DNA from 2 places in the Pseudovibrio sp. W64 genome. Region 1 is predicted to be linked to the other one. Evidence: predicted binding sites of a transcription regulator. Region 1 holds the regulator's gene; the other holds the start of a gene.
What was found. Region 1 encodes PhoB, which activates phosphate uptake and scavenging genes when phosphate is short. Its sites were predicted from a motif close to TGTCATNNANCTGTCAT; they were not measured.
Positions count from the first base shown of each region.

Region 2: the regulator PhoB is predicted to act here: its motif matches at 2,521-2,537, upstream of PsW64_RS27000 (YdcH family protein).

Region 1 is NZ_LMCI01000001.1:119,002-123,174, reverse strand. It holds gene pstB (phosphate ABC transporter ATP-binding protein PstB) at 1-482, shown strand, start outside; gene phoU (phosphate signaling complex protein PhoU) at 516-1,220, shown strand; gene phoB (phosphate regulon transcriptional regulator PhoB) at 1,294-1,989, shown strand; gene PsW64_RS00600 (GNAT family N-acetyltransferase) at 2,067-2,531, shown strand; gene PsW64_RS00595 (GcrA family cell cycle regulator) at 2,631-3,191, opposite strand; gene PsW64_RS00590 (aspartate aminotransferase family protein) at 3,995-4,173, shown strand, end outside.
Region 2 is NZ_LMCI01000007.1:76,918-81,090, forward strand. It holds gene PsW64_RS04125 (hypothetical protein) at 1-145, opposite strand, end outside; gene PsW64_RS04130 (acyl-CoA synthetase) at 614-2,260, shown strand; gene PsW64_RS27000 (YdcH family protein) at 2,323-2,493, opposite strand; gene PsW64_RS04135 (YdcH family protein) at 2,892-3,104, shown strand; gene purE (5-(carboxyamino)imidazole ribonucleotide mutase) at 3,228-3,731, shown strand; gene PsW64_RS04145 (5-(carboxyamino)imidazole ribonucleotide synthase) at 3,819-4,173, shown strand, end outside.

The DNA.
Region 1 (4,173 bases):
AGCCCAACCCGTTCCCAAAATCAATCTTTGAGAACGTGGCCTACGGCCCACGCATCCATGGTCTGGCACAAGGCAAGTCGGATCTGGAAGATATCGTCGCAAGTTCCCTGCAGCGTGCAGGTTTGTTTGAAGAAGTGAAAGACCGTCTGGACGAGCCAGGCACAGGCCTTTCCGGTGGTCAGCAGCAGCGTTTGTGCATCGCGCGCGCAATCGCTGTGTCTCCGGAAGTGATCCTGATGGATGAGCCGTGTTCTGCGCTCGACCCGATTGCCACCGCGAAAGTGGAAGAGCTGATGGACGAACTGCGCCAGAACTACACCATCGTCATCGTAACCCACTCCATGCAGCAGGCCGCACGTGTATCCCAGCGCACCGCGTTCTTCCATCTGGGTAATCTGGTGGAAGAGGGGCTGACCAACGACATCTTCACCAACCCAAAAGACCAGCGCACGCAGGATTACATCACAGGCCGTTTTGGTTAAAAATAAAAGAGCGGTACTCTAAGGAGATATCCGATGAAAGATCATATTGTCTCTTCCTTCAATGAAGAGCTGAAAGAACTGGCCGGACGTGTCGTTGAAATGGGCGGACTGGCAGAAACCCTGGTTCACGACGCTGTCACTGCACTGCTGAGACAGGACCGCGAACTGGCAACCCGCACCATCGCCGCCGACCAGCGCCTGGACAACATGCAGGCCGAGCTGGAAGAGCTGTGCATCTCCGTGATCGCACGCCGCCAGCCAATGGCAAGCGATCTGCGCGACATCATCGCCGCCATGCGCATCTCCAACGATCTGGAGCGCGTCGGTGACATGGCCAAGAACATCGGCAAGCGGACGCTGGCGATTGAATCTGAGTTCAACAACAAGCAGCTCGCTGTTGGTGTTGAGCACATGTCTGATCTGGCGCTTGAGCAGCTCAAAGCCGTTCTGGATGCCTACACCTCTGGCGATCTTGAGGTTGTCCAGCGCGTACATGTTCGCGATGACGAAGTGGATGCGCTTTATACAAGCCTGTTCCGTCAGCTGCTCACCTACATGATGGAAGACCCGCGCTCCATCACCATGTGCGCGCACTTGTTGTTCTGCGCAAAGAATATTGAGCGCATCGGTGATCATGCAACCAATATCGCAGAAAACATCTACTACATGATCTCCGGAAGCCACCTTCCAACAGATCGTCCAAAGACGGACGAGCTGGCGCAGAGCACAACCGTGTAGAGTGTGTTCACTTATAACGAGCAGAACACACGCAATTGCTTTATAAGAGAAGGTGCAAAGAGAGCACTTTAATATGCCTAAGATACTGATTGTAGAAGACGAAGAACCGCTAAGCCTGCTGCTGCGCTATAACCTTGAAGCAGAGGGCTACACTGTTGACGTGTGCGCAAGAGGAGATGAGGCGGAAGTCCTGCTGCAGGAAAGCCAGCCGGACCTGCTGTTGCTGGACTGGATGCTTCCGGGCCTCTCTGGCATCGAGCTTTGCCGTCGTTTGCGGGCACGCTCAGAAACCGAGCGCATGCCGATTATCATGCTCACAGCGCGCGGTGAAGAATCCGAGCGCATCCGCGGTCTGGCAACCGGGGCCGACGATTATGTCGTCAAACCGTTCTCCGTTCCGGAACTTATGGCCCGTGTTCGTGCGATCTTCCGCCGTGCATTGCCAGAAGTTGTTTCCACAATGCTCAAGTCTGGCGACATTGAGCTCGACCGCGAAACCCACCGCGTGCGCAGAACAGGCCGCGAAATCCACCTCGGCCCCACAGAATACCGCCTGCTGGAGTTCCTCATGAGCGCACCGGGCCGCGTTTACTCCCGTGAACAGCTGCTGGATGGTGTCTGGGGCCATGATGTCTACGTAGATGAGCGCACCGTGGACGTCCACGTAGGCCGCCTGCGCAAAGCCATCAACAAAGGCCGCATGAAAGACCCGATCCGCACCGTTCGCGGCGCCGGATACGCTTTCAACGACCAGTTCGCTGTTGGGTAATTGATCTCTGCTATATGCGCATTGTGAAACTGCATCTCCCTTCCAGAGGTGCAGAATAAAAACAATGCGGATAACAAATGATAATCAAGACGGTTGATCGAGCGACCGCTCATATCTACGACAATCTCTGTCAGGCCTATGAGGCAGAGTTCTCACCTCTCACACACAAACATCCAAACGCGGATGGTTTGTTTGCCAAAGACACGCTCCTTGAAGGCAACATCACCGGCTATCTGGCTTTAAATGATGATATCCCGGCCGGGTTAGCTGCAATCAAGCGGCAAGATCATCACGACTTTGAAGTCTGCGAGTTTTACGTGGTGCCAGTGTTCCGCAGACATAAACTAGGACAGCGTTTTGCCGCTGCGTTGTTTGATCAAATGCCCGGTCACTGGCAGATCAAGCAGATTGAAGGCGCTGATCAGGCCATTGCCTTTTGGCGTTCCGTTATCAGCACTTACACCTCAGGCCAATTTTTGGAAGAAAACTATACGGACCCATACTGGGGCGCCGTCACCCGCCAAACCTTTAAAGCTCACTAGTTCTCAGGCCAGAGCGACAAGCGTCAGATCAGAACGACACGCAAACGGCAAAAAGCCGGGCTTTGGACCCGGCTCAATACGTTGCTTTTTCAGCTCAAATTAGCTTGCGCGGCGGTTGCGGCGGTCGCTGACGGGCTGATAGGCAATGCTGCGGTGATGCGCACAATAAGGTGTGCCTGCATCTGACTGGCGCCCACAGAAATAGAAGTCATCAGAACTCGGATCACCAATCGGCCACTTACAGGTGCGTTCATTCAAAGTCAGGATGGAGGCGCGTTCTGAAACCGGAATAAAGAGATCGGAGGTTGGGACTGGAGAAATTTCTGGTTGGATAGCTTCAATCGGTTCAACTTTAAGGGCGTTGGCACCGGCTATCGTTGGCTGAATTTGTCGGGGACTTGGGGAAGGCGCAACAGCTGCAATCGCTTCAGCCACTGTTGGTTTGGTTGAGGTGACGACCCTTGCCGCTGGGGCAGGTGCCTTTCTCGTTTTGGTTGCACCACCTCCCGATTTGGCGCGACCTGAAAGACCAAGGCGATGAACCTTACCAATCACCGCATTACGGGTTACATTGCCAAGTTCCCCCGCGATTTGACTGGCGCTTAACCCGTCTGCCCAAAGTTTGGTTAGTAACTCTACACGTTCTGCTGTCCAGCTCATTAAAGGGCCCCGTCTTCCTTCAGTGGCGCGCAAAACAGCATTCGCTCAGTTCGGACGCATCCGAAAGTGCCGCTTACCTGAGCGTGTGTGCTTGCAGCGTTCAGTAACTACGAGATGGTGTATAACTCTTGTCACACAGTACTATATGGGCGTTGATACGAGCAATAACCTCAAAGAATTGAGGTGGGGAAGACTCTGGTTTTCCCCAGAATTGCCGTACTACTACTTACCTATAACAGCCTTCTTGTGGTGGGAGAAGATTATCAATCTAAAGAATAGGAGCTGTTTGTTAAACCAAGTTCCACCGCATTCTTTCCAACACAAAGTAAGAGCTGATAGCGTTACCCCGTTGATATTTAATACATATATTTACCACTGAAAAACAACTAGTAAAAAACACTAGTAAACTACAAATTGCATAACACAAGAACTAAGCGCACTCCTCTCTCATATGCCGTAGTACACGCTAGAGGTGTATTGAATAAACCTTAAGAACCGTGGAAAAAAACTGGTCATAGAGCATGGGATTTAATCTCTACTCCATCCTCTAAAAATGCCACAATGCATGCTTCTTCCGGTAGCAGCCTGTTTAAGCTGCACCAGAGGGAGAGACACAAGGCTGGCAGTCAATTCCTGAACGGGAGTAAGGTATTGCTGGTAATACGTGTTATTGACTGCCCTGAGGGAACGCGGTTTATATGTCGCTTCTCTTAGTTTCAAAACGCCACACGGCGTTTTTTTGTTTTTGTAGCAACCAGGACTTTTGAGCATATCGAGAAAGCTCAATCCATGAGGAGTAAGAAATGACGACTTCGTCGCTAATGCAGACTTATGCACGCTCAGACCTCGCGTTCGAGCGTGGGGAAGGTGTCTGGCTGATTGCGGCTGATGGTCGACGATACATGGATTGTGCCTCGGGTATTGCCGTCTCCGGCTTGGGTCATGCACACCCAAAGCTCGTTGAGGCGCTGAAGTCTCAGGC
Region 2 (4,173 bases), on a different contig from region 1:
CCAACAAAACAAACCACTGCGCATCCTGTGATCGCTGTGGTCCGAGGGTGAAAATGTAACCCGTCAGAGCCACGGTAATCGCGCAGAAAACCACGCCAAAGAATAAGGCGATTTTCCCCTGTCGATTTGGTGTCACTACGGTCATGCGAGCCCTGCTTGTTCATCACTCGCCGTATCAAACGGGTCGCGATTTATTCTTTTATCAGACAGGTCTACATTACAAATCGAAAGGCAAACGGGGAAGACTTCTGAGGTGTTGCAAATTGTCGCGAGCGTTTGTCTTGCCCAAAAACGCAACAAGATTTCACCTTTGCCGTTAAGTTAAGGCGCCAGTTGCAACCACCGCATTTAAATTCGCCGAATATATCGACACCAATCCACAAAACATCTCAAAAATACTTATAGATGAAAGTCTAATAACAAGAAGATCCTCAGACTAACATCTAAGTCATCTGAACTACCCCCTGCGCCTATACTCAGATATATCAAAATATGCGACACTCTTAATTCCAAGCTCTTCATCGGAGCCAATAACTATCTTGGGAAAGCTGATAGCCAGTTCAACGGATCTTCGCAGTTCTCTTGAGCGGAAGTTGAATGCCTGGGGAATTTCATGAAAAACAGTAGTCCAAACACATCATATTTCGACAAAGACCTCCCAAAAACTGAAGCAAATTACACGCCATTAAGCCCACTCAGTTTTTTGGAGAGAGCTGCAAAAGTTTTTCCAAGCCACACAGCCATCATTCACGGCAAGATTCGTAGGTCCTATAAGGAGTTCTATGAGCGCTCTATTAAACTCGCGAGCGCCCTGGAAAAGCGAGGTATCGGCAAGAATGACTGCGTGTCTGTCATGCTGCCCAACACACCACCCATGCTTGAAGCTCATTACGGCGTACCAATGGCTGGAGCCGTTCTCCACGCACTCAACACCCGCCTCGATGCCGCTATCATCGCATTCCAGCTAAACCATGCAGAGAGCAAGCTCGTAATCGTGGATCGTGAGTTCTCGAAAGTCATGACCGAAGCATTGGAGCTGGCAGCGGTGAAGCCGGAAGTGGTGCTTTACGACGACAAAGAATTCCCTCAATCAACGCCCGCAATTGGAGAGTTGGAGTACGAGGAGCTGATTGCCAGCGGTTCCGCTGATTTTGAATGGCAACTTCCCGCGGATGAATGGGATGCAATCACACTCAACTACACGTCGGGTACAACAGGAAACCCGAAAGGCGTCGTTTATCATCATCGTGGTGCCTATCTTCTCGCGCAAGCAAACATCATCACAGCAGCCATGGGCAAAAAACCGGTTTATCTCTGGACACTGCCAATGTTCCACTGCAATGGCTGGTGTTTCCCATGGGCCTTATCCCTCGTTGCCGGAACGCATGTCTGCCTTCGTCAAGTACGACAAGCCCCTATCTGGAATGCCTTGGCAGATGAGAAAGTCACGCACCTCTGTGGTGCACCAATCGTGATGTCCACGCTGCTCAACACCCCCGAGGACCAAAAGCGCAAACTCACCCATGATGTCGAGTTTTTCACCGCCGCCGCACCACCACCTGAAACTGTTCTTGCAGCGATGGCAGAGGAAGGCTTCAATGTTACCCATCTCTATGGGCTGACAGAAGTCTATGGCCCAGCCGTCGTCAACGAATGGCATGATCATTGGAATGAACTTCCAGCATCAGAACAAGCAGCATTGAAAGCCAGACAAGGCGTCAATTACGTCGCTTTGCAGGATCTCGCTGTTCTCGACCCCGAAACCATGAAGCCAGTCCCTGCTGATGGAGAAACCATTGGCGAGGTCATGTTCAAGGGCAATGTTGTAATGAAAGGGTATCTGAAGAACCCCTCCGCAACACAGGAAGCCTTCAACGGCGGTTGGTTTCACTCTGGAGATTTGGGCGTTCAGCATGAAGACGGATACGTCCAGCTCAAAGACCGCTCCAAAGACATCATCATCTCAGGAGGTGAAAACATCTCATCCATTGAGATCGAGGAAGTCCTCTACAAACACCCGGAAATCTCATCAGCAGCAGTGGTTGCCCGTCCCGATGACAAGTGGGGGGAAACTCCCTGTGCATTTGTGGAGCTGAAAGAGAACAGCAGTGTGACGGAAGACGATATCGTAACCTACTGCAAACAGCATCTGGCCAGCTTCAAATCACCAAGAACTGTTGTCTTCACAGACCTGCCGAAAACCTCAACAGGCAAGATCCAGAAGTTCGTACTGCGCGAAGAAGCAAAAAAGATCGGCTGACCCCAAACAAAAAATGCGCCGCTAAAAGCGACGCATTCTCTATTCGGTTAAGAAAAAGGAAGCTACCCTGTCACTCGTATTCGCGAGATCTCATCCTTAAGCTTCAACTTTTGCCTTTTTAGATTGCCTAGTTCGATCTCATCCATCGAAGGATGGTGCTTGGCTGTTTCCAGCTCCCTCTCAATGGTAGCATGGCGGCGTTCCAGCTCAGTCAAATGCTCACGGATGGACATAGGTTTTGATCCTCCTACATTGTCTCTGTTACAGGTGGATGATGGCACCATTTTATTGAGTTGTCGAACTATGATTAGCTGTTTTTTTGGGGCCTCTACAACGCGAGATCGCTAATTCATGAAAAACTTAGGGAACTTATAAATGACCCAGTAAATTTAATGGGTTTCATATTCCACTCAAAAGAGAACTTCACTAAGTATTCAACCCTATATATACGCTGCGTAAATCCGTCATGAGACAACACTTCCTGTAAAAATCGAGAGACTCTTGTTCATCACCGCTGCACATTCGGTATACTGTTGCCGAGCGGTGAATTGCGACAACGCGCCCCACCAGATTTGATCAATGATGGGTCTCGTTGCACACAGACCGATATGTGTCATGTGAGGACAAAACGATGACGGAAGATACTCTCGATCAGGATAGCAAGCGTTCCGAGCTCGCTGAGTTGCGACAGGAGCATCGGGATCTTGATCATTCCATCGAAGCGCTCATTGAAACGGGACGGGCAGATGTTCTCCAGCTGCAACGCTTAAAGAAGAAAAAACTGATGCTAAGAGACCAGATTCAGGTACTGGAAACACAGCTCTTACCTGACATTATTGCCTAAATTAGAGGCAGAGCTCTAACCTTCGTATACTATTGGCATTTCTTGTTGTAATTGGCTTGAAACACGCCGTGTTATTTCTATAATCCGCGCTTTCTTCCCAGACGCTCAGAGGGTGCCCGTTTTATGAACCGCACAGACCAGCCAGAAGTCGCTATCATCATGGGAAGCCAATCCGATTGGCCAACCATGAAAAATGCTGCAGATACGCTAGAAGCACTGGGAGTTTCCTATGATGCTCGCATCGTCTCAGCTCACCGCACCCCGGACCGTCTGGTAGAGTTTTCCAAAACAGCAAAAGAGAAGGGCTTCAAGGTTGTTATCGCTGGCGCTGGCGGAGCAGCCCACCTTCCGGGCATGGCTGCATCCATGACACCGCTGCCAGTGTTTGGTGTTCCAATTGAGTCGCGCGCCCTTAAGGGACAGGACAGTCTCCTTTCCATCGTTCAAATGCCAGCAGGCATTCCGGTCGGCACTCTTGCCATTGGTCGTGCAGGTGCTGTCAACGCAGCATTAATGGCAGCTGCTGTTTTGGCACTCAACAATCCGGAGATCGCTGCCAACCTGGATGATTGGCGCGAAAAGCAAAGTCAGGCTGTGGCCGAGAAGCCAGTCAACCCGGAAGAGTAAGAGTTTCAGAGGCGCCCACTTGCAGGCGCCTCATTTGTATCAAGCCGCCCCTAACATCTGGCCCCTAACATCTGGAAAGTTTTCGAAATGGGTTCCACACTACGTCCTGGCGACACGATTGGTATTTTGGGTGGAGGCCAGCTTGGCCGCATGATCGCGCAAGCCGCCAGCAGGATAGGCCTGAAGTGCCATATCTATTGCCCGGATGAAAACAGCCCCGCTTTTGAGGTCTCAGAAAAGAAGACTATTGCGGCCTACGAAGACGAAAAGGCGCTCACCCAGTTTGCGAAAAGCGTTTCAGTCGTCACTTATGAGTTCGAAAATGTCCCCGGCGAGACAGCCCGCATTCTGGAGCAGTTTGTTCCAGTTCGCCCCGGTCCACGTGCACTGAAAGTTTCCCAAGATCGCCTGGCAGAAAAGACATTCCTTTCAGAAGAAGCGG